Regions from separate parts of the Paenibacillus sp. MER 99-2 genome, predicted to be linked through region 3. Evidence: a T-box and tRNA genes for the amino acid it is inferred to sense, from the RefSeq annotation. Region 3 holds a T-box; the other regions hold tRNA genes.
What was found. The T-box of region 3 lies ahead of leuS (leucine--tRNA ligase). A T-box ahead of a tRNA ligase gene usually reads a tRNA of that ligase, here a tRNA-Leu.
Positions count from the first base shown of each region.

Region 1 (8,236 bases), 170 kb from region 3:
CCAATCGACCAGCGTTCCTTTTAACGGCTCTCGTATGCCAGTCGCTCGGTATACAGCTACTTTTCGTCCCACCCAATGTCGCAATGTCCTCACCCTCATTTATCTAGTTTTGCGGTATATTCCAGTCGATCGGTTCAATACCTTTGGAGGTCAAGAAATCATTGGCCTTCGAGAAGGGACGACTGCCAAAGAACCCACGATGGGCAGCAAGTGGACTTGGATGTGTAGACTCCAACACCAGATGCTTGTCTCGATGGATAAAGGCACCCTTCTTCTGAGCATGACTGCCCCACAGCATAAATACCATAGGCTCTGAACGCTCGTTTAATTCCCGTATAACGGCATCCGTAAACGTCTGCCAGCCTAGACCTTGATGTGAATTAGGTTGACCTTCACGTACAGTTAACACATTGTTAAGCAGCAATACCCCCTGTTTGGCCCAATGAACCAAATAACCATGTGCAGGGATTGGAAGACCTAGATCAGCATGCAATTCCTTATAGATGTTTCTCAAGGATGGTGGAATGCGCACACCTGGCATAACCGAAAAACTCAACCCGTGAGCCTGACCTTCACCGTGATACGGGTCTTGTCCAATAATAACTGCTTTCACCTGATGAAACGGGGTCAGCTTCAGTGCAGAGAACAAATTTTCCTTGGACGGATAAACGGTTTGAGTTTTGTACTCTGCGGCCAGCGCATAACGAATTTTATTGAAATACTCGGCATTCACTTCATCATGCAACACCGAATCCCAATCATTTTCAAACATAGATGTAGGCTCCTTCCCATGGATGAATACGTACGTTTGCAGCCATCTAGCTGGCTGCTAGCTGTGTGAGCCGCTACCGTCAGCTCATAGACTATCCATCATTTTAACATAACCGAAGTCCACAGGCTAGAAATCTGCACAGCATATGCCATTAGAGCCTTCCTCTGCTGCTGTACTCAGTCAAACAAATCTTACTTTTGGTTGTAAACCTGCCCTGATCTAGAGCGTTAACAACATATTAATGCATACACAAAAAACGCCTTCCCCAAGGCGGGTATCCACCGGAGAAGGCGCTAATTTGCACCATTTCAAGTCATGTAATCACATCGTTGCGGCCAATGTTTCTGGATACTTAGTACTTGATCAGGTCAAGTGTCTCATCGAACAAGTCACGTTGTTCCTCGATCTTACTCTCGTTACCAATGACGCAGCGATGTTTCTCCTCAAGGATTGCAGAGATCAGCTGAGCAAAGTTAACGATATCCGCTTCTGTAGTGCTCAGCACCTCATCTCTTTCTTTCTGGAGGTCTGCCTCGGTCACGTTAGACAAGTAGCACTCCAACGAGAAGGTTCCCTCTGCATACGGCGTTCTAGGCGCATCAAGATCTTGAATTGCACCAATGATATAACGAGTCATTTCGCGCGAATCCGCTTTGAAGTTTTGCAAATACTGCGGCATCTCTTCGTACACGTTATAGGTTTTCTCCAAGTTAGGGTCTCTGTAGGATGCCATATAGCTGTCGCCACTGCGTCTGAAACCTGTCATACAGCCATAGGCTCCGCCTTTAGCGCGAATATTGGTCCATAAATAATCCAGTGACAGAATTCCCTGTAACACACGAAGCGAGCCTGTATACTCGAAGCCTTTATGGATGAAGTTACCTGTCTGCACGACGTACTGAACCTCCGATGGAGACTTGAAGCCCTCGTTGTGATGGACTGCTTGGAATTCAGTATGTTCTTTAACAACCTCTTGCGTATATAGCTTCGCTTTTAGTTTTGATACGTGCTGCTCTAGGGTAGCATATCCCTGATCATCAGCCGTGTAACTTACCAGTAGATTCTCGGGTCTGAAGATCATTCCCGTCAGCTCTTTCAAACGGGTCGTAAGCTCTTCTTTGCGATCATCATAGTTTGCCTGAAGCTCCTCAAGCCACTGGTAGAACGCCACTCCACTTACCGCTTCCCGGAAAGCAGCTACGGCTGAATGCTTGGCAGAGGATCTGCCCATCGCTGCCGAATGCCCACTATTAATCAAGCTACGCTGCAGTCTTCCCTTCAATTGGGAAATAATCTGGTATAACCGCTTCGTATCGTGGAACTGTGAGGTCAGTACAATCTCTTCAATCATATCAAAAGCAAAATCCAGCTTGTCGTACAGAATTTTAGCTTCAATCTCAAAATGAGCTTTATACGTATTGTATTGACGAGCATCCGCGCTCGCACCTACGCTCGCACTGATTCCACCGGAATGGATGTGAATTTCATTAGATAATCCATTGAATTTGAAGTTTGCCGTATCCACGTAACCTAACACACTTTTCAAAAGTCCTAGGTACGGCTGTAAATGCTCCGGAACTTCCTTCACATTAAACAGCAATTTCAAATAACCAATTCCGTTCGTGTACAGATTGTGATGTACAATTGTTGTTCCGTCGACGGACTTTAATGTATTCGATAATTTGGACGCTTGCGGATCAATATCTTCAATCGACAAAGTTGGGATGACCTGCTGCTGCTCTTTTGTTGAAGGTTCATTCTGATAATCCGCGAGTTCCTTGGTACGTTGAACCAGTTGCTCGATCTCTTCCTTACTCAGACTTGCTTGGAGAGATTTCAAACGAGATTTCAGCGCCTCTTCTTTACGCAAACTTAACCCTTTATCCGGAGTCACGGCGACAAAAGAAGTATGTGTATTTTGCAATAAATATTGCTCAATCAATTGCTCAAAGTACCCTTCATTCATCTTCGTTCTAAGTGAAGCAAATACGTCATTAGCCTCCAAATGGTTAAATGGTGCCTCGTCGTCATATAACCAGCTCTGTAACGTGTAGAAGCCATAGATCAGTCCTTTTGGCATTCTTCCAAAGTCCGCTTCCCGATGATTGAATTCATATGAATTAATACCGGCTAACAGCGCCTTCGGATCGATCCCTTCCCGCACAACGCGCTCAAGCACTTCTTGAACCGTATCAAGGAACACCTGTTTACTTTCCAAGTTGCTCTTCTTCAGTCCAATCGTCATGACTGGCTGGTACAAGCTATCATCATAAGAGCCATATACGTCCTTCGCAATTCCTTTGTCGAGCAACGCCTGCTTCAATACCGCACCAGGGGCGTTCAGAAGCGCATACTGCAATATTTGAAAGGCGATATTCAGTTCCTGATCCAAGCTTGTTCCAATAACCGCATTATAGGTCAAAAAGCTGTTGTCCACTTCCGACTCTGTCGTTCCGGCCGAATACGTTTGTACGACATCAACACGTTCACCGAATGCAGGCTGCAGTCCAATCTCTGAATCCGTCTCCATCCGATCATATTGACTCAGATAGGTTTCATCCAGCCATTTGAGCTTCTCCTCCATATCCATGTCCCCATACAAATAAATAAAGCTGTTGGACGGATGATAATACTTCGTATGGAAATCCAGAAGTCCTTGATAGGTTAGATCCGTTATCTCGTCCGGGATACCTCCGGATTCCTTCGAATACGTCGTGTCGGGGAATAATGAGTTGAGCACAGCTCTGCGAACAATCCGTTCAGGTGAAGAAAAAGCACCTTTCATTTCGTTATATACAACACCGTTATATGTTAATTCATCCTCTGCAGAAGCTAGTTTGTAGTTCCAACCTTCCTGCAAAAATATTTTTTCGTTCTCATAAATATTCGTATTTAACACCGCATCCAGATAGATGTCCATCAAATTATGAAAATCATGCTCATTGCGGCTGGCAATAGGATAGATCGTTTTGTCCGGGTACGTCATTGCATTCAGAAATGTATTGAGTGAACCCTTCAACAATTCAACAAAGGAATCCTTCGCTGGAAACTTCTTAGAGCCACATAGTACGGAATGCTCCAGAATATGAGGTACGCCTGTATTATCGCTAGGTGGTGTTCTAAAACCGATACTAAATACTTTATTGTCGTCTTCGTTGGACATAAGTACAATTTTGGCGCCTGACTTTTTGTGTTCCAGCAAGTAGCCGTCAGATTTCAGTTCCTCCATCCTGCGTTCCTGGATTACTTGATAAGACTGAAGCTGTTTCAACATATGTCGAGTCCTCCATTAAAAATGTATTTGGTTAACTTTGAGCTCCGCAAGATAAAGGTAATATATGCCTATAGACAGTATACACCATCGCCCCTTGTCTTCATAATGACCACCACGGATTGTTTCATTACCCATCCACAATGCCAAAAAAAAGATCGGACACTGATCTGAACGCAAAAAAACGCAACACGAATAAAAATATTCAGCTATACTGTACCTAAATATTCATAGCCAACATTGGCGGAGGTTTTAAATTTGTCTAAGTACACTAAATTCTATGTATTAGCTTTTGTTTGGATGACATTAGGGGTCTTGCATCCAACAGGTTATGCACCAAAAGAAATTTACTTTTTCACATATTTACCTGGCTCAACTCTGTTTGTAGTCCTTAACATTATCGAATACAAGAATTCGAGAAAGTAATGTTGCTTTTCATTTAGGAGCTGTGACGTAACGGTAAAGCTTCCCAAAGAAAGAAAAAAGAGGCTTACGAACAATAAATCAAGGCTCTTTTTGAAAGTATAAAAAAAGGAAACTCCCTGATATATCAAGGAGTTTCCTTCTTCTTAAATGGATGCCGAGGACCGGGATCGAACCGGTACGGTAGTCACCTACCGCAGGATTTTAAGTCCTGTGCGTCTGCCAATTCCGCCACCCCGGCATGTGTATGTATTACTTAATCAATTGTGGCGACAAGAAATATCTTATCATGTATTTTAATATTATGCAACACTTTTATAAAAAAATATTTGAAAAAATGAAACAGGCACCACCAGCGTGAGCTAGCAGTGCCTAGAAAGTTCGAGTTGCGGTCTCGAACTTTCTTATAAACCATCTATATTAAGGGAGGTGTAAGGTAAGAATACCTCCCCAACATTAAAGAAACCTAAAATCAGGATTAAATTAAGCTAAAAAAGAAAATAAGTTCACATTTCACGCTTCTTAGTCACGTTTCATGATTATAGGCGCGACGCGAGCAATCTCGTCTTCACTCGTTTCCACAATCACAAGCAAATGTTGTTGCATCAGCCATTGCTCGTAATAGTTTGCATCCTTCTCAGTAATACCAGCTTCCGTCAGGGTAAGCACAAAATCATCGGTCTCTTCACCGATTTCATTGCCTGCAAGCCGGCGAACGGCCTTCCCGGCAGACATCGTATGATCCTTCCTTTTACCGAGCGCAGCCAGCACACCTTTAAAGGCTCCAAATGCCCCATCCGTGCCAGCACCTTTAAGTGGTTTCGGTAAGCCTGCCTTCTCACTGATCAACTCCAAGTTAATCTCTTCTTTAGCGACTACACCGAGCGAATCCGAATCAACCCCCGCCTGTAGAAGCTGATTCAGCATCAAAATGGCTTCATTCTCAGTACGTACCAGTCCAATCAATAACTTTGTCATAGACACTCCTCCTTAACATCCATTAGCTCAGTACCCTTTATAACCCTCTAACTGAAGGAAGCAAACGCTGAGCACCCGCTAAGACGAATCACCTAACCCAGAAAAGTTACTTCTCTTCTGGAAATTCATACCTAGTTCTGATAGACTAGATAAAGAAGACAAATTAACCATTGAAATTATTGACATATAGAATCCAATCTCATAACCAGGAGAAATGACATATGAACAAAGAGGTAGAAATTGCCATCCGCCGTAATCAACAAATTATTGTACGTAATACAAGCGGTCAATCCGTAACCGGATTTCCTGAACGCTCAGCCGACTCCTCCATTCTGCTTCTACGCACAGTACAAGGAAACCTTTGGATTCCGTTTGAGGAAGTTGATCAGGTTACTCGTCTATTAAGCATTCGTTCGCATCATCTGAGCAGTATGGCACTATAAACGGTCGATTGTAACCAGTAGTGATTCATTATATGATGAAGAAAGCCAGACTTCTCAAAGTCTGGCTTTTGTCATTTCTATATAATTAGGGCGTATCTTACATCCTGCTATTCAACAACAAACTTCACTCGTGTTCCATCTGGATATGTACTGAGTTGATTACCAACCCATGAACCTGCTCCGCGATTGTCCTTTGGCGTAATGTATTGAATATCTGCATTAGCACCGCCCTCCGCACACATGGCCATCGGCCACTCGTCTCGATCCTTCCCCTTCTTGACCGGGACTCCTTTTAACGAAAGATCCCTATTAGTCTCGGCACCTTCACGATCAATCGTACACACATCAGAATGCCCTGCCTTAATGGCTGATCGAATATGATTAGCTGTCTCTGGATAGCGTTCAGAAGGGAAGATCAGTGTATGATCTACACCTTGGTTGCTACTTCCATTAAATATTGAAGTCCAATCCTCCAGCTTATAGTCTCCATTAAACCATGCTAAACAGGCGACTAGAGCAAGCGTGACCAGTGTGATCCATTGCTTCTTCAATCTGGCTGTCCCTTTATTTCTTCTCCTTGTGCGCTTACGCGTCATGCTGTCTCTCCCCCATTCATCGTTCTCATTATATCAGAACATTCGTTCGCGAAACAATGAAAATGTACAGAAAAAAAACAGCCCGGATCTACCCGAACTGCCCTCTTCTGATCATTTAACTCCCCTTTAGCCTACATTACCCACGTTTGGCATCATTCGCTGCCGCTTGAGAGGCACAGTGACCTGGAATTGTGTTCCCTGACCTTCTTGACTCTCTACCCTAATTTCGCCATGCATCAATTCCATTAGTTCTTTGCAGATGGTTAATCCAAGACCGCTGCCCCCAAACCTCCGTGCATGAGACACATCAGTTTGAGTGAAGGCTTCAAATAACTGATTCATCTGGTCTTGTGGAATCCCAATACCCGTATCTTGAATGCTGAAGACCAGGGTCGTAACATCCTTTAACGTCTCTTTAACGTCCACTTGAATATGCACTTCACCCTGCTCTGTAAACTTAATAGCGTTGTTTATTAAGTTATCCAGCACCTGTCGCAAACGTAATGGATCTCCAACGAGCACCTCTGGCACTTCAAGATCAAGATGGCAGACTAGGCTGATCTGCTTCTGTCTAGCAGCCACTTCATGCGTCTTGATAATCTGCTGAATAAGCTTGGAAGGCTGAAAATCAATTTGCTCTACCTTCATTTTCCCACGACCCAGCTTCGCCACATCCAGGCTCTTGTTTACAATGTTCAGCAAGGCCTCTCCAGATTGACGAGCAAGCTCCAGGTATTCCTTTTGCTCGTTACTGGTTTCTTCCATTCCCACCAGCTCAATCATTCCCATAATCCCATTGAGCGGGGTTCGTAACTCATGATTCAGTTTGCCGATAAATTCTAATTGTCCCCGGCTGTTCATTTCAGCCATGTGCGCTGCCATACGAAGCTGTTCCTCCGCATATTTCCGTTCTGAGATGTCATATTGTATCCCAACAAAAAAGAGGCATTCTCCCTCGTCATTAAAAATCGGATCTATATTCAACTCATTCCAGAATTTTCGTCCGGTTTTCGTGTAATTCAGAATTTCTGTCTTGATTGACTGCTGCTGTCTGAGCGCTTCACGAATCTTGCTTACTGTCTCTGGCAGGGTATCCTGTCCTTGAAGAAACCGACAATTTTGCCCCACAGACTCTTCATATGAATATCCTGTCAACGTTGTAAAGTGCTCGTTTACATAAATCAGGGGCAGTTCTGGTGAGGTTGCGTCAACCACAGTTACGGAAGATTTAAGCTTAGAAATTAAAAACTCCCATTGAATGGGCATGGAATGCTGATTTTGAATGCTCATGCTTCCCTCCTGCTTCTATCTGCCTTCAACAATTATGAATAATAAATCATTGCATGTCATCAATTTGATATGTGATCATACTAATTCAATATCTATAATTGTATCATAGTTGTTCAAACGGTGCCGAAAAGGTTAATGATTTCATAAACTTAGGAGGACTGCACATGAAGTTTCTGTTCATTCTCATCATCATTATTTTGATCTTAGTCATTTTCAGTAGACGTCGGCGATAAGCTGATTTGAGGCCATGCCTGAATGAGGAAGGAAGATCGCGCATGAGAACTCTCTTTTTTATTTTCATGTTACTGTGCATTATCAATCTTTGTTTCCCCAAGTTCGGATGGTTTCTACGTTATGGCTGGATGGTTAAGGGGGAATCAGAGCCTAGCAAGCCATATATGGTTTTTGCGCGAATGACTAGTTTAGTGATGTTATTAATTGCATTTTCACTAGTCGCCGCATG
Region 1 is NZ_JAMAUZ010000001.1:670,999-679,234, reverse strand. Features, by position in the region: gene M3636_RS03050 (hypothetical protein) at 1-84, opposite strand, end outside; gene ung (uracil-DNA glycosylase) at 104-772, opposite strand; gene M3636_RS03040 (insulinase family protein) at 1,125-4,046, opposite strand; tRNA gene M3636_RS03035 (tRNA-Leu) at 4,622-4,707, opposite strand; gene M3636_RS03030 (general stress protein) at 4,989-5,444, opposite strand; gene M3636_RS03025 (hypothetical protein) at 5,666-5,887, shown strand; gene M3636_RS03020 (NucA/NucB deoxyribonuclease domain-containing protein) at 5,995-6,483, opposite strand; gene M3636_RS03015 (sensor histidine kinase) at 6,610-7,773, opposite strand; gene M3636_RS29930 (DUF6199 family natural product biosynthesis protein) at 8,049-8,236, shown strand, end outside.
Region 1: it encodes a tRNA-Leu, which carries the amino acid that the T-box ahead of leuS (leucine--tRNA ligase) is inferred to sense. The anticodon was not compared.

Region 2 (8,236 bases), on a different contig from region 3:
AATTGAAAAGCTTCTCCCCGGTGAATACGGCCGGCTGACCAAATATCCGCATAGGCTAGTATGCAATGTTCCTCTAGTTTAAAGGTTGAATGGAGTGAAGAGGAGCTGCCTTTGAAAGGGATAACGCATTCGGGAAAATACTCCAGCACCGCTCCTTGCTCCAACCTGAAGTGATGATGGATGGAAGAGGGGAGAGATGGTGTTGGGTGGAGGCGAGTAGCTGATGTGCTGCTTAGCATCACATGAGTATCCTTACCTAGCTGCCAGTTGGAATGATAATGATCCCCGTTCAGGACACCTGGCGAGACATCAGAGGTATATACACAAAGTCCGTCTCCGTCGCCAGGTGTGCGAAAGGAACGGCTGAATCGAAGAGGGGCGCTGTAATATCTGTCTGTCATGACGGTGCGCCCGTCTTGAAGGGTGAATGTGGCGTGTAGCTCGCTGCGACGCATCTTGGCACCTTCAACATGAATGTCCGATTCAATTGTACCCTCTGATGCTGAAGCTCTAGAATTAATGGGTGTGGGTGGAACCATGGCCATGTGTATGTGGATGCGCAGCGCCATCGTCATCCATATATTGATGTTCAAGCCAATGAACAATCTCGGAGACACCTTCGCCACTCATCAGATTGGACATGACGTAAGGGCGACCTTCGCGTACTCGCTCGGTATCTTCCTGCATGACCTGTAAGCTGGCGCCGACATAAGGGGCGAGATCAGTCTTGTTGATGAGTAGCAGATCGGAACGTGTGATACCAGGGCCTCCTTTGCGGGGGAGTTTCTCCCCTTGAGCAACGTCGATAATGTAAATGAAAACATCGGCTAGTTCCGGGCTGAATGCCGCTGATAGATTATCCCCGCCACTTTCGATAAAGATGAGTTGCAGATCAGGGAAACGTTCGATTAACTCGTCAACTGCTTCGAAATTCATAGAAGCATCCTCGCGAATGGCGGTATGAGGACATCCGCCGGTTTCAACACCGATGATACGTTCAGGTGCAAGTGCGTTTTGGCGCAGTAAAATTTCAGCGTCCTCTTTGGTGTAAATATCGTTCGTAATTACTGCGAGGCTGTAACGAGTACGTAGTGCCTTGGATAACTTTTCTACTAATGCGGTTTTGCCCGAACCTACGGGGCCACCGATTCCTATTCTCATCGGACGACTCCGGTCAAACGTTTTGCGTTCCCATTCTGGGTGATGTGTATGATCTGCTCCTCCGCACATAACAATTCCTCCTTTGTTTTTCTTACAATAATGAAAGTTTTTGAATGCTTTTAAATCAGGACATAAACAGACGTGCGGGTAAACTTTCATGCCGCATTGCGTAGATTTCTTGCGCGATCCCGAAGCTGTGCATGTCATCTGGATCGTCTTCGCGGACTTGATTCCATTCCTGTTCAATGACGTCTAATAGCTTATGAATAAGCATCTGAGCTTCGGTCTGTCCGATGGGCAGAAGGCGCAGTGCGCTGTTCACATAGGCGTTGACGGAAGTGTAGAGATGTCCGATGACGGCTTCGTCCAATCCGATATCCAGCCGATGATTGATATAACCGTGAACGGTTGTGATGCCGCAAAAGGCACCATGCTCATGGATGGCGATGTCCATAAGGGAAAAGTCCATCCATGGATAGAGCGAACGTGCTAATTTCAGTAGTCGCTTACCCATTTTATGCCCGCTTTCCCTGAGTTCGCGTGGTGTGCGCTGGGCATGAACCTGTTTATCATATAAGGCGAGAAGGGATGCGTTCTCCTCGTCTATTGCCTGGTAGACACCCTTGATCGCAAGTCCGTCGAGGCGTACAAGACTGGCATGGAGCTGGCTGCGAATGAATGCTTCCAGTTCGGCCGTTGTCCTCACGGTTCCATCATGAGTGTAGGCTTCCAAGCCGAATGAATGTGAGAATCCACCGATAGGTAGAGCGGAGTCCAAAAGTTGCACGTAACGAAGTAGCTTCGTGCCGCTGTGCATCATGGGATACCTCACCCCTTTATCAAAACATGAAGTAACGCTGAGCCATGGGTAATTCATCTGCGGGTTCGCACGTAAGGAGTATACCGTCGGCACGAACCTCATACGTTTCGGGATCCACTTCAATGGTCGGGGTCACATCATTGTGAATCATGTCCTTTTTGCTCACTGTGCGGCAGCCTTTCACAGGTTCAACGCGCTTATGAAGTCCAAGCTGTTCTTTGATGCCGGCATCTGCCGCGGCTTGGGAAACGAAGGTGATGGAGCCTTTGGGCAATGCGCTGCCAAAAGCGCCGAACATCGGTCTGCCAAACACAGGTTGGGGTGTTGGGATCGAAGCATTGGGATCACCCATCTGGGCGAAAGTGATCATACCTCCCTTGATGACCATCTCGGGTTTGACGCCAAAATAGGCGGGATTCCAAAGTGTTAGATCGGCGAGTTTACCAACCTCAACGGAGCCGACGAGATGGCTAATTCCGTGGGCGATAGCTGGATTAATCGTATATTTGGCGATATACCGCTTGATACGATCGTTATCGGCTCTTGCATCGGGATTAGTGTCCAGTTTGCCGCGCTGCTTCTTCATTTTGTCTGCCGTTTGCCATGTTCGTATGATGACTTCACCGACACGTCCCATAGCCTGGGAGTCGGAACTGATGATGCTGAATACACCAAGATCATGCAAGATATCTTCGGCAGCAATGGTCTCGGGTCGAATCCGAGAATCTGCAAAAGCAACATCCTCAGGGATGGAAGGGTCTAAATGGTGGCAGACCATCAGCATATCCAAATGCTCTTCTACCGTATTTCGTGTGTAAGGTCTGGTGGGGTTAGTGGAAGAAGGGATAACGTAGGACTCGCTGGCTGCTCGAATAATGTCTGGTGCGTGCCCGCCGCCTGCGCCTTCTGTGTGGTAGGTGTGTATGGTGCGACCGTTAATGGCTGCGAGTGTATTTTCCAGAAATCCGGTTTCGTTTAATGTATCGGTATGAATGGCTACCTGAACATCATGCTCGTCAGCAGCAGTCAGACAGGCATCGATAGCACTTGGGGTTGTGCCCCAATCTTCATGGAGCTTGAGGCCGATTACACCTGCTTCGATCTGTTCTACTAAAGGGGCTGTGGTGGAGCTATTCCCTTTGCCGAGGAAACCGATATTCATAGGGAAGGCTTCCACTGATTCCAGCATGCGATGGATGTGCCAAGCTCCTGGTGTGCAGGTCGTTGCTTTTGTTCCAGTGGCCGGTCCTGTGCCGCCGCCAATCATTGTGGTAACTCCGGAAGATAATGCCGTCTGAATCTGTTGTGGGCAGATAAAATGGATATGGGTATCGATTCCACCTGCGGTTAAGATCATTCCTTCGCCAGCAATGATCTCCGTGGAAGCGCCGATAACAAGTGAAGGATCAACTCCGTCCATCGTGTCGGGGTTACCGGATTTTCCTATAGCGCAGATGAGTCCATCGCGGATGCCAATATCGGCTTTTACAATTCCCCAATGATCGATGATGATGGCGTTGGTGATTACAGTATCGGGGGTGCCGTCACTGCGAAGGGCAGATGTGGACTGACCCATGCCATCACGAATGACTTTGCCGCCGCCGAACTTGCTCTCTTCACCGTAGACGGCATAATCATGTTCAATCTCGGCCCAAAGATCGGTGTCTGCTAGTCGGACGGCATCCCCGGTTGTGGGTCCGAACATGGAGGCGTATTGCTCACGGGTCATTGATTTCATGGGGAGTCACTCCCATTCTGCTTGAGTGGTGCAAAAGTTTTCAGGAAGGTGTCTAGCTTCTGGGTGTCGGGAGGGGTATCTATAGCGCCTTCGGTTAAACGGTTGAAACCATGAATTTGTCGTTTGCCGCCAAAGGTTGTAAGCTCAATAGGTTTCTCTTCGCCAGGCTCAAACCGAACAGCGGTGCCTGCGGGGATGTGTAGACGATGTCCGTAAACGGTTGTGCGATCAAAGTCCAATGCGGCGTTAACCTCATAGAAATGCACGTGGGAACCAACTTGTACGGGGCGATCCCCACGGTTCAAGACAAGTAATCGCACTGTTGGGCGATCGGGATGACAGATGATGTCGTCCTGCTTCAAACGATATTCACCAGGGATCATGGCGTTCTCCTGCCTTTCTTAGCGTATGGGCTCGTGTACGGTGACGAGCTTTGTGCCATCGGGAAAAGTAGCTTCTACCTGTACCTCGGGAATCATATCAGGTACACCTTCCATACAGTCCTCGCGTTTCAAAATGGTACCTCCATATCGCATCAATTCTGCAACACTCATGCCATCACGCGCGCGCTCCATGAGTTCAGAGGTCAATAAGGCGATAGCTTCGGGAACATTCAACTTAAGTCCTCGACCTTTACGCTCTCGGGCGAGGTTAGCGGCTACGGTAATCAGGAGTTTTTCTTTTTCCTGCTCAGTCCAGTGCAACGTAATCCGACCTTTCCCTTATGAAGTCTTGATCTCCTATATAAGTGAATAAAATCATGTTCATCTTATATAATTGTTATGTTAAATATACTCACACAGGGTAGGTTCGTTGTCAATGTAATTTGAATAATATTGGTATTTTCTATGAGCGGAAATTCATAAATGTGTTATGTATAGTAACATTGGGAGTTTGGTGTTTTCTTTTGATACAACTTTAACAGTCGATTGGATTCTAACCCAGAATTCCGGAATATTGTGGGTACACCCTACGGATGCAGTCTGGGCAAATGTCATGGGTGAACTCGGCATGGGTGTGCTTTTTGAGATAACTCTCGACGGAATTCCATGTATCCTGTTCGTCCTTAATTTGTTTACATACAGCACATATGGGAAGGAGTCCGCGTAGTGTGCGTACCTCGGATAATGCTTGTTGAAGTTGTTGCTCGGCCTGTTTCTGTTCTGTGACATCGGTGTGGGCGATTAGGGCTAGTTCGGAGGTGCAAGGTGAGTCTGTTGTGGGTAAGGGAGTGAGTTCTAAGCGGAACCACCTCTGTTTCAAGTTGGGCAGGTGGATCGTGATGTCGTATGTATGGTTACTGTCAAAAGGTGTACGAATGTTTTTGAGTCGCTGGATCGTCTTATTGCTCTGATGATCTCGATCAGGTGATGTCCATGCTTCTAATAAGTTGAGATAAGGGAGCGTGCCGGATGCGGAATAATAATACGCTGGTAAGTGCGTGTAGTCATGCAATTGGCCAAGTCCTTGTCGCCAAGCGTTGTTGCAGCTACGAATAGTCCAATGGTGATCTACAATAATGAGCTGGTGGCGCATATATTGATAAGATAACTTCTCTAGATCGGTTGTTAAGTAACTCATTGTGTGAAACCCTCCTTGTGGTCAGTTGGCGCATAAGACATGGTGCTCTGCTAGCGGAGATCGTCTGGAATTTGTAAAATATCTGCGACCTGATTGCGGAATCGGGTAGCCTTGCGTGTGCCGTGAATTAGATTCGATAGACGGTATGGCGGAATGTCGTGTTGTTCGCAAAATGTTTTCTGATCCATCTGGAGTTCGGTTAAACGGCGTTTGATAGCCCATCCGAATGGGGTCACGGGTTTCTTTTTGTTCAAAAGGGTTCACCCCTAGGTTATAAGTAGTATTCAGTCGCTCCTTTTTCGGGTAAAATGTAGGGAGATGCGAGCTGTATATTACATTATATACGTTATTGCGTCATGTAACAATTAAAAAAGACGGAAATAAGTGTATTTTATGATTTAAAATGACGTAAATTCGCAAATTCCTCCATAAATGAATCGCAAAAAACACGCCAACAAAGGAGTTGCGGCGTGTTTTTGTTCAATTAGAGGTGTGCGTTGCGGATGGTGCGTGGATGCGTAAGTGAGTTGTTATGCTTTGAACGCGTGTAACCCAGCTCCAAGCATGTGGCAGCTTGGGAATAGAGACTTCATTGACGTCGTTGTTGCTTGAGTTGGTTCATCCGCAGCGGAGGCGCTAACGGTGTTCCATTCATGCTCCAGGTCTGCGGTCAGGTGAACCAGCAGTTCCTGTATGTTTTGACGATCGAGGGGGAGGGCTTTCGAGGCTTCAATTATGCATGCGTTTGAGGCTGAGTGGAGATAACCGAGTACCGCCTCCTCGACGGGGATATCAAGGTGGTGGTTAATCCAGGCGTGAACAGTGGATAGGCATCCAACTGAATTATAGGTGGACAGCGTGTGTTCTAGTTTTCTGAAGTCGATCCAGGGATGGAGAGCTTGAGCAAGCTTGATTAACCGTTTGCCCATAGCGGAGGAATGTTCCCTGAGATCTGGAGGGGTTCGCTGGACGTGAACCAGTTTGTCAATAAGAGCTGTTCGCCATGTATCCTTCTGATCTGCTGCGCTGTAGATTCCCTTAATCGCCATTCCTTCAAGGCGGACAATGCTTGGATGCAATTGACAACGCATGAACGATTCCAGGTCTGCTACGTCACGGATTGATCCTTCTGCTATAAGTGCATCCATGCCGAATGAATGAGTGAACCCTCCGACTTGAATAGAGGAATCAAGCAGTTTGACATAATCGAGCAGCTTATTCCCACGGTTCACAATCTTTCGCCTCCTACGTTCGTTAAATGTTAATATATATAACATTTTATTGCGTTTAGATGCTGTTTATGAGTTTGAATCCGAATTATATGATATATATAATCACATTATTATTCGCTTTTTGTCAATTAAATCTTGTTATTTTTATTTAAATTTCTTTATTATGTTAATTATAATAACATAATTAGTTATGTGTTGAAGTGCGTAATGATATTCTTGTTTATTGGAAGGGAAGTAGGTCGAATTCAAGGATATGCAACTGCTGTGGGAATATGACGATTCATGCAGTTAGAGGTGGACTATCGTGTGAAATAACTGAAATTAAAAAGTGCTTTACTTTTATAATGAAACCCTGTATAATCAATTTTGTTGCCGATAATTTACGACATGCGGTCGTGGTGGAATGGCAGACACGCTATCTTGAGGGGGTAGTGGGCGTATGCCCGTGGAGGTTCGAGTCCTCTCGACCGCATCATAATGCAAGATAAGAAGAAGCTTCCGAACATGGAGGCTTCTTTTTTTGTTTCTAACGTTTTATTTTATTCTAACTTCATTAAGCCTGAACAATGTTGTTCAGTTTTCAAAGATCAAACTTGAAGCAGACGTAAAATTTCGCCATCGATGACCTTTTCACTAATTCGCATAAAACCTAACGATTCGTACAATTTTCCGGCAATCGTAATTCGAAATCGCTAACATATTTAGATTCCGCAATCCAATAAACGACAGGTGCAGGAAATAGAGCAAGCTGTTCTGGCTTAACTTTAAGCTGAGTACATGCATACCAATTCTCAATAGTCACAGGTTGTAAATCGATAAGTGCGTTTTTCATACCACATCACTCCTCTCAACAGAACACTCTAATGTCTATCATAAGTTCTTATGTCAAAATAAGCTCTTGAGTGCAAAAAAAAGCCACCAACTGGAAAATTCCTGCTTAGCGCTGGGGTCTCCGGTTAGGTGGCAGTTGGTTGTTCAATTTATTTCAATAATTTCTCGATGTCAGCTTCAATCTGATCAGGGGTGGTTTTGGGTGCGTAACGCTTCACGACACGTCCTTCCTGATCCACGAGGAATTTAGTGAAATTCCATTTGATTGCTTTGGAGCCGAGTAGGCCTGGAGCTTCTTTGGTGAGATGTTGGAATAGGGGGTGAGCGTTTGACCCGTTGACATCGATCTTCTCGAACATAGGAAAGCTTACACCATAGTTCATTTGGCAGAACTCAGCAATATCATCGGATGAACCCTTTTCCTGTGCAAACTGATTGCTCGGGAATCCGAGGACTTCAAAATTGCGGTCTTTGAATTTATTGTACAGCTCTTGCAGTCCTTCGAATTGTGGTGTCAATCCACACTTACTAGCAGTATTCACAATAAGCAGCACTTTGTTCCGGTATTGAGACATTTCTTGTTCTTGGCCTCGAAGGGTATTAACTTTGTATTCATAAACGGTCATGAAAATCGCCTCCAGTATCAAAATAAATGATTCCTTTTTCGTATATACCTATTATATTGGTTACAATTAAATAATGCAAAACTAATATTGGATAATTATAGTTCTGGTGCATTTAGGAGCTTGAATCGCTCTCCATAGGGCCGAATAGGTAGGTGATTTCTGTGATCACGAGAATTAGAGAGTTTCAAGGAGATGGATGAAGCAAACATATGTTGTAAGCGATATCATTGGGTTGAAACGGCATAAA
Region 2 is NZ_JAMAUZ010000002.1:78,221-86,456, forward strand. Features, by position in the region: gene M3636_RS11120 (urease accessory protein UreD) at 1-617, opposite strand, end outside; gene ureG (urease accessory protein UreG) at 517-1,230, opposite strand; gene M3636_RS11130 (urease accessory protein UreF) at 1,286-1,981, opposite strand; gene ureC (urease subunit alpha) at 2,001-3,719, opposite strand; gene M3636_RS11140 (urease subunit beta) at 3,716-4,102, opposite strand; gene M3636_RS11145 (urease subunit gamma) at 4,121-4,423, opposite strand; gene M3636_RS11150 (hypothetical protein) at 4,656-5,300, opposite strand; gene M3636_RS11155 (hypothetical protein) at 5,351-5,554, opposite strand; gene M3636_RS11160 (urease accessory protein UreF) at 5,831-6,532, opposite strand; tRNA gene M3636_RS11165 (tRNA-Leu) at 6,922-7,004, shown strand; gene M3636_RS11170 (hypothetical protein) at 7,182-7,364, opposite strand; gene M3636_RS11175 (glutathione peroxidase) at 7,513-7,989, opposite strand.
Region 2: it encodes a tRNA-Leu, which carries the amino acid that the T-box ahead of leuS (leucine--tRNA ligase) is inferred to sense. The anticodon was not compared.

Region 3 (8,236 bases):
AGCTTGCGGAATGTGATTCCTTTTTGCGCCATCATACGTGTTACTTTTCCTGTATCCTTAGGATATGGGCGATGGAAAACAATTTCCGTAATACCACTGTTTGCAAGCATATTAGAGCAGGTCCAGCAAGGTTCATCCGTCACATAAACAGAAGAGCCCTCCCGATCGATTCGATCCGTGAACAGAAGCAAATTTTGCTCCGCATGAATCGTGCGAATACACCGCTGCTTCTTGACCATTTCCTCTTTACCATCCGTGACAACCAGCTCATACTCTTCGGATATCATGCATCCTGCTTCTGAACAATCCGGCACTCCCATAGGTGCACCGTTGTATGCTGTTCCGAGCAATTTTTTCCCTTGCACAAGCACTGCACCTACATGCCGACGCGAACAGCGGGAGCGGGTAGAGACCATATAAGCAATATCCATGAAGTAAGTATCCCAGTCTTTGCGTACATCTGTTGTACTCATATTTGCATCCTCTCCCCATTGAAATAATCTAAATTACCGAATTTGCACATACGGAGCCATCTTCTCCAGCATTTTCATACCTATTCCTTTTACCTTGGTCAAATCACTGACTCTTGTAAACGGTCCATGTGCATTTCGATAATCAACGATGGCCTGCGCCTTCTTCTCTCCAATGCCTGGAAGCTCAGTAAGTTTAGAGACAGGTGCTGAATTGATATCAATTTTACCATTGTCGACAACCTCTTGCTCGGGCGGGCTTGAAACTTGCTGCTCGGGCTTCACTTCTGCTTCGGTTGTAATATTCGTGATAGCTACAGACGTAGCGGATTCCGTACTAGCAACGTCTGGAATTTTCCCATCTGATGTCTTCTCCTGAACCGTAGAGGAAGCCTCACTGCTTCCAGCAGGATTCACCCCCGCAGCGACCGGTGTTGCTTGTTCTACTACAGCATTCGTTGACAACTCACTATTTTGACCCAAAACAGCCGACTCTACAATAGCAGCTTCCTGCTTGAGCGTCGGCGTTTGGGTGGCGAGCTGCATCGGTTCCCAGCCAGAAGGCGGCTGTTCACTTTTGCCCGACCATAATATAAGTATCGTTCCAATTACCGCAGCACCAATCGTCCATCCTTGTTTCCATCTCATTCGTCTACACCTCTCCCAGTTATCAAAATAGATCAATTTTGAACACGGGCGGTGCTTCCGAACCGTCTATAAATGGACTACAAACTCCACATTCCTTTTTTTCATGTCATGTCAAACAAGTCATGCTGCATAGACTAGAAGGAACGAACTACGCCAGTACCGTAAAGCATGAAAGGAGGCCTGAAACAATGAAGGTTGGATTTATCGGAACCGGCAGCATGGGAAGCCTGCTGATCTATGCCCTGATCCAATCCGGAGCATTGGAGCCGCGGCAGATCGCCGCAAGCAATCGAACCCCTTCCAAAGTGCGTCAGTTATCCCTCCGTTATCCCGGTCTGCATGAATCACAGAGTAATCGGGAAACCGTTATCCGAAGCAACATCATCTTTCTCTGTGTGAAGCCGCTGGAATTCAAACATGTTATTGACGAGATCCTGCCTGTCGTGAATCCCAATCATATGATTGTCTCGATCACTAGTCCCGTGCAGCTGCGTCATCTGGAATCTTCACTTCCTTGCAAAGTCTCCAAAGTTATCCCCAGCGTCACACATCAGGTCGGCAGCGGAGCGTCATTATGTATACACGGTGAACGAATGACAACTGAAGATCGCACTGTGTTGGAAGGCTTGCTGAGTCATTTCAGCAAACCTTACCAAGTGGATGAAGCGTGTACCCGCATAACATCCGACTTTTCCAGTTGCGGACCTGCATTCATATCGTTCTTTTTGGAACAATGGATTGAGAGTGCCGTCAAGCTTACAGGGATCAAACGAGCAGATGCCTGTGCTCTTGCAGGCGAGATGCTCCTCGGAACAGGTAAACTGCTCACTGAAGGAGGCTATACGCCTCAAGAACTTCAAGCACGTGTTGCTGTTCCCGGTGGCATTACTGCCCAGGCTTTGGCACTACTCAAGATTAGTCTGGATGGTGTATTTGATAGTCTCATTCACACCACCCACGACAAATATGATGAAGATCTGGTAAAGCTTAATGAACTATTTCAAACCAGTGAGATTAACCGGCAACAATATTAACCAGTTTGCCTGGAACGGCAATGACCTTACGAATGGTCTTGCCTTCCAGAGCCTGCTTCACAGGTGCAAGCTCCATCGTGAAGTCTTGCATACCTTGTGCATCCAAATCCTTCGCAACGGTTGCCCGTGTTACAATTTTGCCATTCACTTGAACGACAATCTCCACTTCAGCGTCTACCGTCATAGCTTCGTCGTATTCAGGCCAAGCTACATAAGTAATTCCACCTTCATGACCTAAGCGACTCCACAGCTCTTCGGCCATATGCGGTGCCAATGGTGAGAGCAATTGTACGAAGTTCTCCATTGATTCACGCGGCAGTGTATCTGCTTTGTAAGCGTCGTTGATGAAGATCATCAGCTGACTGATCGCTGTGTTGAAGCGCAGATGCTCCAGATCATCAGTTACTTTCTTAATCGTTTTGTGAGCAGTACGCTTGAATTCTTCTGTACCGCCATCCGCTGTGATTTTATCATTAATCGCGCCTGTATCCTCGTTGATGAAGAGACGCCATACGCGTGACAGGAAGCGGTACATACCTTCAACCCCGTTAGCATTCCACGGTTTTGTTGCTTCCAGTGGCCCCATGAACATCTCATACAAACGCAGAGTATCTGCACCGAATTCATTTACAATTTCATCCGGGTTAATAACATTACCACGAGATTTACTCATTTTCTCATTATTGGTTCCCAGAATCATACCTTGGTTCACGAGTTTATGGAATGGCTCTTTGGTCTGAACAACGCCCAGATCGTACAATACTTTATGCCAGAAACGTGCATACAGCAAGTGAAGCACAGCGTGCTCTGCTCCCCCGATATACAGATCGACAGGCAGCCATTGCTGTTGTTTCTCCTGAGAGATCAGTTCCTTGTCGTTATGTGGATCGATAAAGCGCAGGTAATACCAGCAGCTTCCCGCCCATTGTGGCATCGTGTTTGTCTCACGGCGTGCTTTCATTCCCGTTTCAGGATCAACCGTATTCACCCACTCGGTTACATTCGCCAGTGGTGATTCCCCTGTACCCGAAGGCTTGATCTGATCGATATCTGGCAGCAACAATGGAAGCTGATCCTCTGGTACGGTCTTCATCGTTCCATCTTCCAGGTGCAGAATTGGAATAGGCTCTCCCCAGTAGCGTTGGCGGCTGAACAACCAGTCACGCAGACGATATGTCGTTTTGCCTTCACCTTTACCGTTGTCTTCCAGCCAAGTAATCATCTTCGCAATCGCTTCTTCGTTGTTCAGACCATTCAAGAAATCAGAGTTAACGTGTGGTCCGTCTCCGGAATACGCTTCTTTGGTCACATCGCCACCAGCAACAACCTCAATGATGTCCAGTCCGAATTGCTTCGCAAATTCCCAGTCACGTGCATCATGCCCAGGAACCGCCATAATTGCACCTGTACCATAACCAGCCAGAACATAATCAGCGATCCAGATAGGCACCTTCGCTCCATTTACTGGATTGATGGCATAAGCCCCTGTAAATACACCTGTTTTGTCTTTGGCCAAATCGGTACGTTCCAGGTCACTCTTACGTCCAGCTTGCTCCTGATAAGCTTTGATCGCTTCACGTTGCTCTGCAGTCACAATGGCTTCTACCAGCTCATGTTCCGGTGCCAGTACAGCATAACTAGCTCCAAACAAAGTATCCGCACGAGTCGTGAATACCTTGATTACTTCCTCACGTCCCTCGATGGCAAACACCACTTCTGCCCCTGTAGATTTACCAATCCAGTTACGTTGCATATCCTTAATGCTCTCGGACCAATCCAGCTCTTCCAGATCCTCCAAGAGGCGCTCAGCATATTCAGTAATTTTCAATACCCATTGACGCATCGGTTTACGGACAACTGGGTGATTACCGCGCTCACTTTTACCGTCAATGACCTCTTCATTAGCCAATACTGTACCCAATGCTTCGCACCAGTTTACAGGCACTTCGTCAACGTAAGCGAGGCCTTTGTTGTACAACTGGATGAAGATCCATTGCGTCCATTTGTAATAATCCGGATCCGTTGTGCTGATCTCCCGATCCCAGTCATAGGAGAACCCAAGGGATTTAATTTGACGACGGAAGTTGTCAATGTTACGGAATGTGATCTCACGTGGGTGTTCACCCGTATCAAGTGCATGCTGCTCAGCAGGCAAACCAAAAGCATCCCAGCCCATCGGATGCAAAACATTGTATCCGCGCATACGTTTGTAACGAGAAACGATATCCGTTGCAGTGTATCCTTCCGGGTGACCTACGTGCAGTCCCGCGCCAGATGGATATGGGAACATATCCAATGCATAGAACTTCGGTTTAGCCGGGTCCTCGCCTGTTTTGAACGTTTTATTCTCATCCCAAAATTGCTGCCAACTTTTCTCCATCACTTGTGGCTGATAGCCGTGCTTCGGCTGGTGATTCTCACTCATCTATTGTTCCTCCTCTGGTTGATTCACATAAATTACAACAAAAAAACCTCAGCATCCCATAGCGTTTGCAGCGCTAGGGACGAGAGGTTGAATTCCCGTGGTACCACCCTAGTTAGCGGACGAACGTGCTTCGTCATCCACTCCCTTTGAACCTGTAACGGCGGTTAACCGATGCGGATTTCCATTCCTGCAACCACCGAATAGACTTCGGTTAAGTATCGGATGGTGTAATCACCGCATTTCTCCAAGGCGAGTTCATGAAATACTGTCAATCGGCTTGCACCAACCGCCGACTCTCTGTCATGTACAGAATTCACTACTGATCCTTATCATCGAAATATGTATACAATATCGGAAACATTATATAAAAAAGTACCGCCAAAGTCAATGACAGACCTCAGCCTAACCGAAAACGTTCAATGCTTTCTTCCAGATTATGAATCGTCCACTGAATATGTTTATGATCATCAAACTGCCGGTATGCACATTCGATCCGAAGTAATAGATCAAAGTACAGATCATATAACCCTCTTCTGCTTCGTTCACTTGGTGTTGTAATGGATCTACCATATCCCTTCAAAAACCCAGGTGTGTAATTAAAGTGACTAAAATAATGCTCCATCAATGGATCCGCCCAGAGTGAACGCTCAAAGTCAATAATGGCGGTAATACGGCCTTTCTCCACCAGTACATTGCCATCCCATAGATCCCAGCTAATAAATGCAGGTTCTAGAACATCATTGAGGACATCTGCTCTTGCCAGAATTAAATGCTCCAACTCCTCATAGGACATCGAAAACGTAATTCCTGCCTTTTGCCCATCGATTAATACATCATCCATTAGCTGCAAGAAAGCTTCTTTCCATGTGGAATAACGTTGTCGTCCCGATGAGAAATAACCAAAATGTTCTCCTGTGATTTTGTTCAGTCTTCGATTGTAACGCCCTAGCTCTTCCTCAATCGCTTCCTGTTCTTCAATGCTATAGTGCTCTTTCACTTGGTTATACGGCTTGCCTGTCATATGCTCCATAATAAAATATTCTGAAGGCGCAAGGGTTAGTGAATCATCATAAGCAAGTACACGAGGAACAGGCAGAGCCGTTAGCTCCGACACAAGACGCAGTGCCTCAACTTCAGTATTCATTAACCCTTGTTCACAACGCATCAGATTGGATTTATCCGTAGGAGCAATTTTGAGTACTACCGTCTGTCCATCTTTTAAAACGATCCGGTAAGCCTGGTTCGCCCAGCCTTCATTCATTTCCTGATATTCAGATAGCTCACGATTTAAAATCTGAGTTGCTATTCGCTCTAGCTGTTCCGAAGTTAGCTTTGTTTTATATTTACTTTCCACCCCATAATCACCTGACCTTCTATAGTTCGTCACATTAACCACTCAAAAGAAAACGCTTTCCATCAGTGTTATTATGGCTCCCCCACACTTAACTGGCAATAGCTTAGATCACAATCCAGACTATCCTACTCATCTGATATTGAACAAAATAAAAAAAATGCCCTTACACTAATGCAAGGGCGATAAGCGATAAACAAGATCATTATTTAATAGCTACATAGAACAGACGCTGCGCGCCTTCTCCTGCTTCTTGCCATTCAAAATCTGCGTACACGCTGACATCGCGGAATCCCGCCTTCCGTAACTCTAGCTTCATCCACTCCGGATCGTATGCACGCTGCACATGCACCTCTTCGAATCTCTGATAGAGATCCTTACCACCTTCATCAACACGCGAGAAAATGCTGAGATGATGTTCGATCTCACAACGTTCCGAGTCTAACGCACTTGTCCAGATATAAGATATCGAGCGTTCATCCAGTACAAACGGCTGTTCTTCCTCATATCGGATAAATGTATTGGGATGATGCACATCGAACAGGAATGTTCCTCCAGGCTTCATCATTTCATAGGTTCGTTGGAAGGTGCGAATGACATCCTCTTGCTCTAGCAAATAGTTAATACAGTCACAAAATGATATAACCGAGTCTACAGGCTCAGGCACTCTCCATTCGCACATATCCTGCTGTACCCACCGTACACTGCCTTCACGGTACAAGCGATGACCTTGGGGTGTAGCTTCCATCTTGCTACGAGCCACGGATAACATATCAGCCGACAGATCAATGCCCGTCACCTCGAACCCTGAGTTAACCAAAGGAATCGTAATCGAACCTGTACCACAACCAAGTTCAGCTACGCTTTTGGGCATACCGTGGCGCTCCCAAGCTGTTCTCGCGAACCTTATCCAGTCCGGATAAGGCATATCTTCCATTAATTCATCGTAAACATAGGCAAATTTACGGTAAGACATGTCAGGCACCGCACTTTCAATTCATTTTATTATATAACTCAAAAATATTTACACTTGCCACTCCGATGACAGAACAACCTTCCGATCGCTGTTATCCCCAGATTTTTTTGATTCCCTTTTCCAAAGGGAAAATCCGGGGATAAAGGCGAACGCTTCGCTTCTTCACGTTATTTCTGTCTTCTCCGTTCTCGTGTAAAGAATTAGTTGAACTTATATAAATTTGTTATAAACGAAAAAGCAGGGGCGTCCGGAGTTCACCCAGCCTTGCCCTGCTTTTACATTGGATTCACAAGAGTCCTCGTTTAGCTTTAGTTTAACGTTACTAGTTCTTGTCCGAATCTGGAGCAGAAGCTTGTGAAGCAGCTTCAGTCAGGTATGTCCAGTTTTCTTTCTGGGTCACCAGTCCATCCTTCATCAGTTTACCTAACGCACGTTTGAAGGCGGATTTGCTGATGCCAAAACGCTGTTTGATAATATCCGGTGGCGTTGCATCCGAATACGGCATACCACCTGTTGGACGCTCCTTCATGAACGCGAGCAGCTTATCAGCATCCTCGTTCCTGCCTACCTCTTTGCGAAGAGACGTCGCCAGGTTCACACGTCCATCCTCACGAACCAGCGTTACCCGGCATTTCACCTTCTCACCAAGACGCAGCAAGTGGGTACGCTCGGAGGAATGGATCATACCAATGGCTCCGAACCCAAGTACGCCACCTTCTACAAGTACAAAAGTACCCATTTGCAATGGCTTGTACACCGTCGCTTCAACCCATTCATTAAGCCATGATGTCGGTGCATGGAAGGCTAACGGTGCAAGTTCACGCTCTCCAGCCAATTTCGCACGAAGACGACCTTGTTTATCATGCTCCATGATAACAAAAACCTCGTCCCCAACATGTGGACGCAGCTCTTCTAATTCAGGCAATTCACGGATTGGAAGCAGCAGTTGCCGACCCAAGCCCATTTCTAGAAAACAACCGAGCCGTGGATGTACGTCAGCCACAACAAGTCGTGCCATTTCACCAAGGGTGAGGTAAGGCTTCTTCATTGTCGCAGCAAGGCGATCTTCCGTATCGAAAAAGATAAAGACTTCCAGCGTCTCATCGATTTTGATATCACGTGTCAGCTCCGTATAGTGAAGCAGTACATCTTCCGTTCCAGTCGTCAAAAAGTAGCCAAACGGAGATACTTCACGTTCAACCCGCAAAGAGACAACAGTTCCTGCAATCAAACTCATACCGTCTCCACCACTTTAGCATCCGACCACAAACGTTCGATGTTGTAATATTCGCGCTCGTCGCGGTGGAAGATATGAACAACCACGTCTCCCAG
Region 3 is NZ_JAMAUZ010000001.1:496,073-504,308, reverse strand. Features, by position in the region: gene M3636_RS02260 (deoxycytidylate deaminase) at 1-473, opposite strand, end outside; gene M3636_RS02255 (ComEA family DNA-binding protein) at 507-1,118, opposite strand; gene comER (late competence protein ComER) at 1,307-2,152, shown strand; gene leuS (leucine--tRNA ligase) at 2,133-4,577, opposite strand; T-box leader at 4,650-4,919, opposite strand; gene M3636_RS02240 (phosphotransferase family protein) at 4,975-5,931, opposite strand; gene M3636_RS02235 (class I SAM-dependent DNA methyltransferase) at 6,134-6,904, opposite strand; gene M3636_RS02230 (CvfB family protein) at 7,227-8,141, opposite strand; gene rsfS (ribosome silencing factor) at 8,138-8,236, opposite strand, start outside.

Region 4 (8,236 bases), on a different contig from region 3:
GAAACCATTCTGGGGCGTTACTTCGGCATCACCCCTTCCCTACCGCAACTGGGGCCAGGACGGATTTTACGTGAAGATGTCGTTTACGGCAGTCGCCGACTTCAGCAAATTTTTGATGCGGCACGTGAAGGCGGGGCTTTCGTTAACCTGTTCGAACAGGCAGCCAAACGGCAGTTGCGAGCTACAGCGCCAGCCGTCTATGAGCCTTGGCTTGGTGTTTGCTTCAAGGTGGAATTCGCCTGTGATCTGAAACGGGAGGAGCTTCATTTTCTCGGCATTTCTCTTCGCTCGGGTGAGATTATTGAGCAATTTGGGACAAAGCTTAACCGACGTGACCTTAGCCCACGATTGGCAGAGAACATGCATGCGCAGGCGGCTAAAATTTCATTATCTGCTGCCGGAGCAGCGCTAGAATCCCATCTCACCAACCGTCTGCTTCAGCTTGATTACGGTTGGGCAGAACAGGCCAAAGAACGGTTAGCCCTGGAGCTTGACGTCGTAGATACGTACTACGAAGCAGTACTGCGTGAGGACATGCCTGAAATAGAAACGAAGAGCACTCCTGACGCTAACATTCAACATATCTCTTCAGTACCCAAGCCTTCCCCTTCACGCACAGCTGTAACAACCAATTTTATGGAGACAAATAATCGTGTTCGAGAGGATGTAGAACTGGCAGCAGAGCCAGCTATTCCGTTAGTAACCGAAGCAGATCCGGAGCAAGAAAAAGCAAAACAGGCGGTTATGGATCGTGAGGCGATGAAATTGCAATATGAGACACGCCGAACTGAAATGATCTGGCAATATGAACCCAAGGTGAAGGTTACCGCTATCAGCAGCGGCATGTTTCACTTAAGATAGACGAAGACACTACTTTTCCTGCAAATGCTGGCAAAAGTAGTGTTTATTCATAACGAGTTGCCCGACAGGTTACAGCAACCTTTGCATAACTTGTCCCCTAGAATGAATACTAACGTCGCTCACGTAACCAATATGTCGTAGATACGTTTGATTCAAAGTATCCCGGAGAAGAAGGTGTTTATTTGGAACGAAACGCTACGCAATGGATTCTACTATGGAGAATAGCCTTGATCACTCTAGCTGTGCTCAGTTGTGCAGCCTTATCTACCTTCTGGTCGATTGCAAGTGCCGAGGATCAAAGCGTTCCTCCACTTCCACTTACGTCATTCAATGATCTCGAAGAAAGCACTGCTCTCCAGCATGACAAGTTCGCTCCTGTGGCTGTACAGGAGTTTGCTCATCAGCACGCTCTCTTACTTAGTTCCGCTCACGGAGAATCCAATTGGAAAAAGGCAGAACTAAGTTTTACTCCACTTGGCCCAGGTACGCATAGCTGGCTCGTGCAGGCTACTTTTGAAGAGAAAATAATTGGTTATATGATTATTTCAGCAACAGATCAGGGAGAATTAATGCTCAGCGAGTACGGGTTAGGAGGACAGTCTCCCTATGATCGCGAGCTGTTAAGTAAGGCGTTAGAACGACAGCATCTGAGCCTTACGATGATTCATGCCAATGGAGGAGAACTTCAGCCTCGTTATGCTCTTCCTCTACTCGCTTACTGGAAGGTAGAACGACCGAACCATCAAGCGCTTTATATCGATGCTACGAATGGTGACCTATTGCCCTCAGCGACAGTGAAACAGATCGAGACTGCTCTCAATCCAATGGTATTCAGTGTTACTGATGCTTCCGCGAATTCATCCTGGCTTGTCGATTCTGTTCATATGCGACCTACCTTTAATCCGATGGACAACCTGTTATGGATCACCTCCAAACCTGTGAAGCTCACCCGTGTACAAGACTGGACTCAGCTTCATAAGGAGTCTGGAATTATTTATTCAGCGAATGATCGTAATGTTTTCTATGGTGGCCCATTACCTATTGGTGGTTATCAATTGTGGCATAACAGTACTACATTTCAATCCATCCTCTATATAGCCATTGGTGGACATACTTCCACGCAACGATTCGTACCATTGGACACGTTACTGAAAGACGGGCAATTCTACGTCACTAATCCCTGAAATGATTGATTTATAGAGGTTGTTCAAAAAGTCCGCTTTTGATTACGAAGGATGCGCAAGCGGCATCTCAGCTTCGAATATGGGATTCAGCCGAAATGTCCGTTGCTCACGTAGCTTAATCTACGCTCCGCTACTCCATTTCTATCTTCATCCCATCTTCTTGGTACTGAAAACCACCCTTTTTGAACACTCACTTATAATACTTTCCATACAAAATAGACGCCTTTCCTGACCATACAGGAACAGCGTCTATTTTAGTTGGTGAGTCTCTTTGTAGATACAGGATTTCCAGCCATCTATTCCTTGTCTGAAGAGCTTCGTTTACCCAATTTCGAATCGCCCGCTCTTCCCTTCTTGCCAACCCACAACGACACGGCAAACGGAATCATGCCAAACCACTTCATCGCCCATGGCTCCTTCTGTTTGGTACGTCCTTTTCGCTCATCCTTTGGAGTATCAATATAATGAACCACACGTTGTGTTATATATTTTACCAATTCATCACTTTTGGCCATAACCTCTGCCTCCCTGGCTCCGTCACATAACGAAGCTTACGATAAATCTATTGTGCTCAGGAAGTGTTCTGGCTAAACATTTTTGTCTTGGAAGTGTATGAAAATCTACAGAATGCACAGTCTAATTCCAAAGGTATCCATGACATCCCAAATCTACATCAACCACCTAGATCATGAAGGAGTGTATGTTCCATGTATAAGGTACTGCTTGCTTCGACCGCCTTGTTAGGTAGCTTGTTATGTCTTCCGGTTCTTCCACTTGCTCAGGGACAGACTCCCCATCAAGTTGAATCTGTTGAGTCATTTCAAGCAAGCCCCTCAACGAACAGTCCGTCCATGCTACCAATAATCGACGGTGAAGCTTACCGTTCCAGCCATCATGCCTTTGCAGCACCCGTTATTCTACTTGATGTAGGTCACGGGGGGATTGATGGAGGAACGACAGCCCAAGGCGTGCTGGAGAAGGACATTAACTTAGCTATAAGTCAAAAAGTTTATCTTCTCTTGCGGAGCAAGGGTTACGCGGTTATCATTAACCGACTTGGTGATTACGCGCTCAGTGATGATAACCGCTGGCTTAACAGCCGCTCCAGGCATCGCCGAGATTTAGCACAACGCAAAAGCCTTAGCGAAGAAGTGAGTACAGATATTGTTGTCAGTATTCATGCCAATTGGAGTGCAAAATCCACTTCCCATGGCCCTGTAGTTTTGCACCAAAAGGAAGGTAGGAGTTACCTATTGGCACAATCGATCCAAAATGCCATGAATGACTTGTATGGAACTAAACGGGAAGTGGTGTGGGGTAAACCCTTTTATTTGTTGAATTATGTGAAGCATCCAGCAGTCATTGTAGAAACCGGATTTTTGAGTAATGCGGCAGACCGAGCCAGAATTACTGATCCAGGCGAGCAAAAGCGCATAGCCGAATCCATCGCAAATGGCATTATTTATTATCTGTCGGTAGTGTAGGAGCAGTATGCCAATCCCACACCTCCCGCACCAGATCACCAACGCCAACGAATTCGATCTGCCCCTTAAGATGCGCGACTGATTCACGAATAACAGATGATGTATTTAACCCGGTGTGACCAACATGGCCGATAACTACACAGCTTTTCTTGTCCATGGCATGCTTAGCGGCCAGTTCCATTTGCTTGCGGATATGCGGCTTAGAGTTCTGGTCGTCTAAGAAGATGTCATTACCGATCGGAGGCATATTTTTGGACGAGGCTATCTCCCCGACAACCGAGCGAAAATTGGTTCTGCTATCTACAAAAAAAAGTCCCCGCTCCCGGCATACATCCAGCACAATCGACATAATCCGTTTGTCTGAAGTAATCTTAGAGCCCATATGATTGTTCATGCCAATGGCGTACGGGACATCATCAATCGCTTTTTCCACGCGTACGCGAACTTCTTCATCTGTCAAGTTGGACGTAATCGCTCCTGGGCCAAGCCACTCTGGTCTGCCTTTCTTGGGCTCCATTGGCATGTGTACGATCACATCCATGCCTTTCTCATGTGCGGCAATGGCATCCTTTTGAGTTGTTGGCAGAAAAGGCATTACCGCAACCGTCAACTTAATGGGCATCTCCAAAATCTCTGCGGTTCCCTTCATATCGTTACCAACATCGTCAATAATGATGGCCATACGATTAGGACCGACAGCGGGTTGAGTATCCTGGTTCGACTGTGTTTGAGTATTCACCTTACCAACTTCTCTTTTCATCTCAGATGCTGCGGTTATCCCCCCACCTGTCAGACTCCCCACATTAATAAGTAGCAAAAGAATAAGGAACCCCGCTATTCGTGTGTATCTCTTGCTTTTTGTTTGGTTTTCCATGCTGATTCCCTCCTTAGATCTGTGTTCTCATTGTTTGATATTGTAGGGTGTTCTATGTAAGAAATGGGCTGACAAGCCTAAAGGAAAATTTGTATATCCAAAAGGCACCAACACAGGAATACATCTCTTAAGTAATTTACTTGTCGCATGAGATTCTGAATTTAGGATAAAAATGTCATGGTTTCTCGTTAAAATGAGATGAATTAGTAAAAGACCTGAAATTTGTCAGGTATTCAGTTCAACAATATTTTATTAAAATAAACAAAAGAAAGAATAAATTGATTTTCTTTCCTTTTATTCCCGAAAGGAGGTTGTGTAAGGGCTTACATCACAGTCTATTAAAGTACTATTTCATTGATTTAGCAGTTCTCAGAATAACCATTTCGAGGAGGATGATCGCAGTGAAATTTAAACTAAAAAAGACCTTTAACGTTTTACTCGCCTGTTTAACGGCTCTGCCACTGATGTTAACGCCCACACAAGCTTCAGCAGCAAGTGATGCCACCATCAATTTATCCTCGGAGAAGCAGCTCATCAAGGGCTTTGGAGGAATTAATCACCCGGTTTGGATCGGTGACTTGACACCTGCTCAACGTGACACAGCCTTTGGCAACGGGCAAAATCAATTGGGCTTCTCCATTCTGAGGATCAGTGTCGATCCGAATCGAAGTAATTGGTCGAGAGAAATAGATACCGCCAAAAGAGCAATAGAGCAAGGCGCTCTAGTATTTGCCTCTCCTTGGAATCCGCCAAGTGATATGGTCGAGACGTTCAACCGGAATGGCGACACCAATGCTAAACGTCTGAGATATGACAAATATGCTGCGTACGCTCAGCATCTGAATGACTTTGTTACGTACATGAGAGACAATGGTGTCAACCTGTATGCGATCTCGGTACAAAATGAACCGGATTACGCGCATGATTGGACCTGGTGGACACCACAGGAGATCCTTCGTTTCATGAAAGAAAATGCAGGATCGATCCAGAACACCAAAGTCATGGCTCCAGAGTCCTTTCAATACCTAAAAAACATATCTGACCCAATCCTGAATGATCCACAAGCGCTTGCTAATATGGACATTCTAGGAGCGCATTTATATGGTACTCAAGTCAATAATTTTGCATACCCTCTCTTCAAGCAAAAAGGTGCCGGCAAAGAACTGTGGATGACGGAAGTTTATTATCCAAACAGTGATAACAATTCTGCTGACCGCTGGCCAGAAGCATTGGAAGTCTCCCATCACATGCACAATGCAATGGTAGAGGCAGATTTTCAAGCATATGTATGGTGGTACATCCGTAGACAGTACGGACCGATGAAAGAGGATGGCACGATTAGCAAACGCGGTTATAATATGGCTCATTTCTCCAAATTTGTACGTCCAGGCTATCTGCGAGTGGATGCAACGAAAAACCCGGATACCAATACGTTTGTATCTGCTTACAAAGGAGATAACAAGGTCGTCGTTGTAGCGATTAACAAAGGAACCTCTGCGACCAGTCAGCGATTTGTCCTGCAAAATGGTAACGCGTCTACTGTATCCTCATGGGTAACGGATAGCAGCCGTAACCTGGCTAGCGGAGCACCGATCAATGTGTCTAATGGTGCATTTACTGCACAGCTTCCTGCCCAAAGTGTAACCACATTTGTAGCGGATATCACCGGATCAGGTAGTGGTAACACAAGTGGCACAACGTATGAAGCTGAAACGGGAACTACGCTAACTGATGCTCTAATTGAAACAATCTACCCTGGTTACACAGGCTCTGGCTATGTTAATTTCAACGCATTGACGAATTCTGCCATTGAATGGAGTAACATCAATAATGCTACAAGTGGCACCAAAAACGTAAAGTTTCGTTATGCGTTAGAAAGTGGTACACGTAACCTTGATGTGTTCGTAAACGGCACAAAAGTGATCAGCAATACCCCCTTTTCAGCAACGGGAAGCTGGTCTACGTGGGGTGAGAAAACCATTCAAGTACCCATGAATTCAGGCTCGAATACCATAAAAATCGTAACGACAGGCACCGAGGGGCCAAATATCGATAATATTACAGTTACGGCATCATAATACGGGTTTGGATCAACTTATGTGGCAAAAAATTGCCCAACCCTCCATTTTGATCGATGGTTGTTGGAAGCGATAATGAATGGACAAGCTGTGAGAGCATATCAGTCCGTAAATAAAAAATAAAAAAAGGTTCCCCGCTAGACGAATGTCTAACAGGGAACCTTTTTATTCGATGCGGTCGAGAGGACTCGAACCTCCACGGGGGGTTAGCCCACACGGACCTGAACCGTGCGCGTCTGCCAATTCCGCCACGACCGCATATGATGATCTCCGTGACTATGTATCTCGGCGACAAAAAATAATATATCACGCAAGCACTTACATGTCAACATGAAATGCTCATAAAGAAGCCCGGTCCAGATATTCCACTCCGGATCGGGCTTCTCGTGATTGGGATCTCAGCACTAATTCGTGCCCGTTTAGAAGTTAAAGCAAGTTACAGCTTGGATGGCCAGTTGCCATACCATGCATAACCGCCTCTTCTTTCTTTGTCAATATCGCTTAATTTATATTTTACGATACCGTCACGACCGATAAAGATCGGTTTATCCGTTCCGACTTCATAGAAACGAGCCCAGATCGGTGCAGCTTTGGAGTCAGCGATGATTTTGCTGTCTCCATTAGCTCTCTCATACCTGTAACCTGTAATTTTCACCTTGTTAAACCAAGCTTCTGCTCCCTTGATGGATGCAGTAATTTTGGCGTTGGAAGGTCTCGTTTTCAGGAATTTGACAATTGTTACACTCTCTCCAGCAGTTAATGATGGCACTTCATAGATTCTTGCACCTGCAGGCTTGAGTGTGCTGGAATCATGTTGTTGTCCCCACGCTGTCAGCTTGCCACCTGAAACTACCTGAGTGTTCAAAATAGCATCTACACCTTTAGCAACCGCATTTTTACTACGATTAGCTAGATTGCTGTCGATAAACGAGAAGTCACCTTTGCGTGTCGCTACTTCATCCAGCATGTACATTACATTAATCATTGCATCATCATTATAAGTGATATGTTTATGATAACCGGAACTTTGATAAACTTGAGGCCATCCACCATTGGAATACTGCATATTCAGCAAAAAATTAATGCCTTTAATCGCCGCAGCAGAATAACGTGGGTCGTTTGTCTTTTTAAACTCTTTGGCTAATCTTCTAATTTCTGAGTATGTAGCTTTATTATCGATTGTAGATTTCGCCCACTCACCCGTTGTTTGCTTATATTCTTTTCTCCAGCCACCGTCCGCTTGTTGGTTCTTCAAGATATCAGATATACTTGCTGTCGTTCCTGAAGCATCAGCAGCAGATACAGTGTTAACGGGTTGGATTACCATACCTACCGCAGAAAATACCATCGAAAACGCCAACACTAATGTGACTAACTTTGTTTTTGTACTCAAAATGATTACACACTCCCTATAATTAGAATCATTCATTTTCCATCATTCTACTTACTTCTCACCTTCTAATTACACGACCATCCACCACCACCTTAATTTGAATTAAAATATAACTACTATATTTTTATCCAATATGTGGATTGGATAGAACGATCTTATGCAAAAAAAATATCTTTGTCAATTAATGCAACATCTTGTAACATTCCTCGATTATTGTATCTATGAGAATAGTTCAAACTGCACATGACAAAGTTCGAATGATATACAACCCCGTTTGGATTTGAAACACATATTACTTTTTTGTAATCAGTTGCATCTTTATTTCGTGTTTCTTCTTCATAAAAATCGATAGTTCCGTTAAC
Region 4 is NZ_JAMAUZ010000002.1:782,954-791,189, reverse strand. Features, by position in the region: gene M3636_RS14640 (YqhG family protein) at 1-861, shown strand, start outside; gene M3636_RS14635 (hypothetical protein) at 1,044-2,045, shown strand; gene M3636_RS14630 (YqzE family protein) at 2,342-2,560, opposite strand; gene M3636_RS14625 (N-acetylmuramoyl-L-alanine amidase family protein) at 2,753-3,529, shown strand; gene M3636_RS14620 (divergent polysaccharide deacetylase family protein) at 3,504-4,403, opposite strand; gene xynC (glucuronoarabinoxylan endo-1,4-beta-xylanase XynC) at 4,796-6,481, shown strand; tRNA gene M3636_RS14605 (tRNA-Leu) at 6,655-6,739, opposite strand; gene pelA (pectate lyase) at 6,918-7,874, opposite strand.
Region 4: it encodes a tRNA-Leu, which carries the amino acid that the T-box ahead of leuS (leucine--tRNA ligase) is inferred to sense. The anticodon was not compared.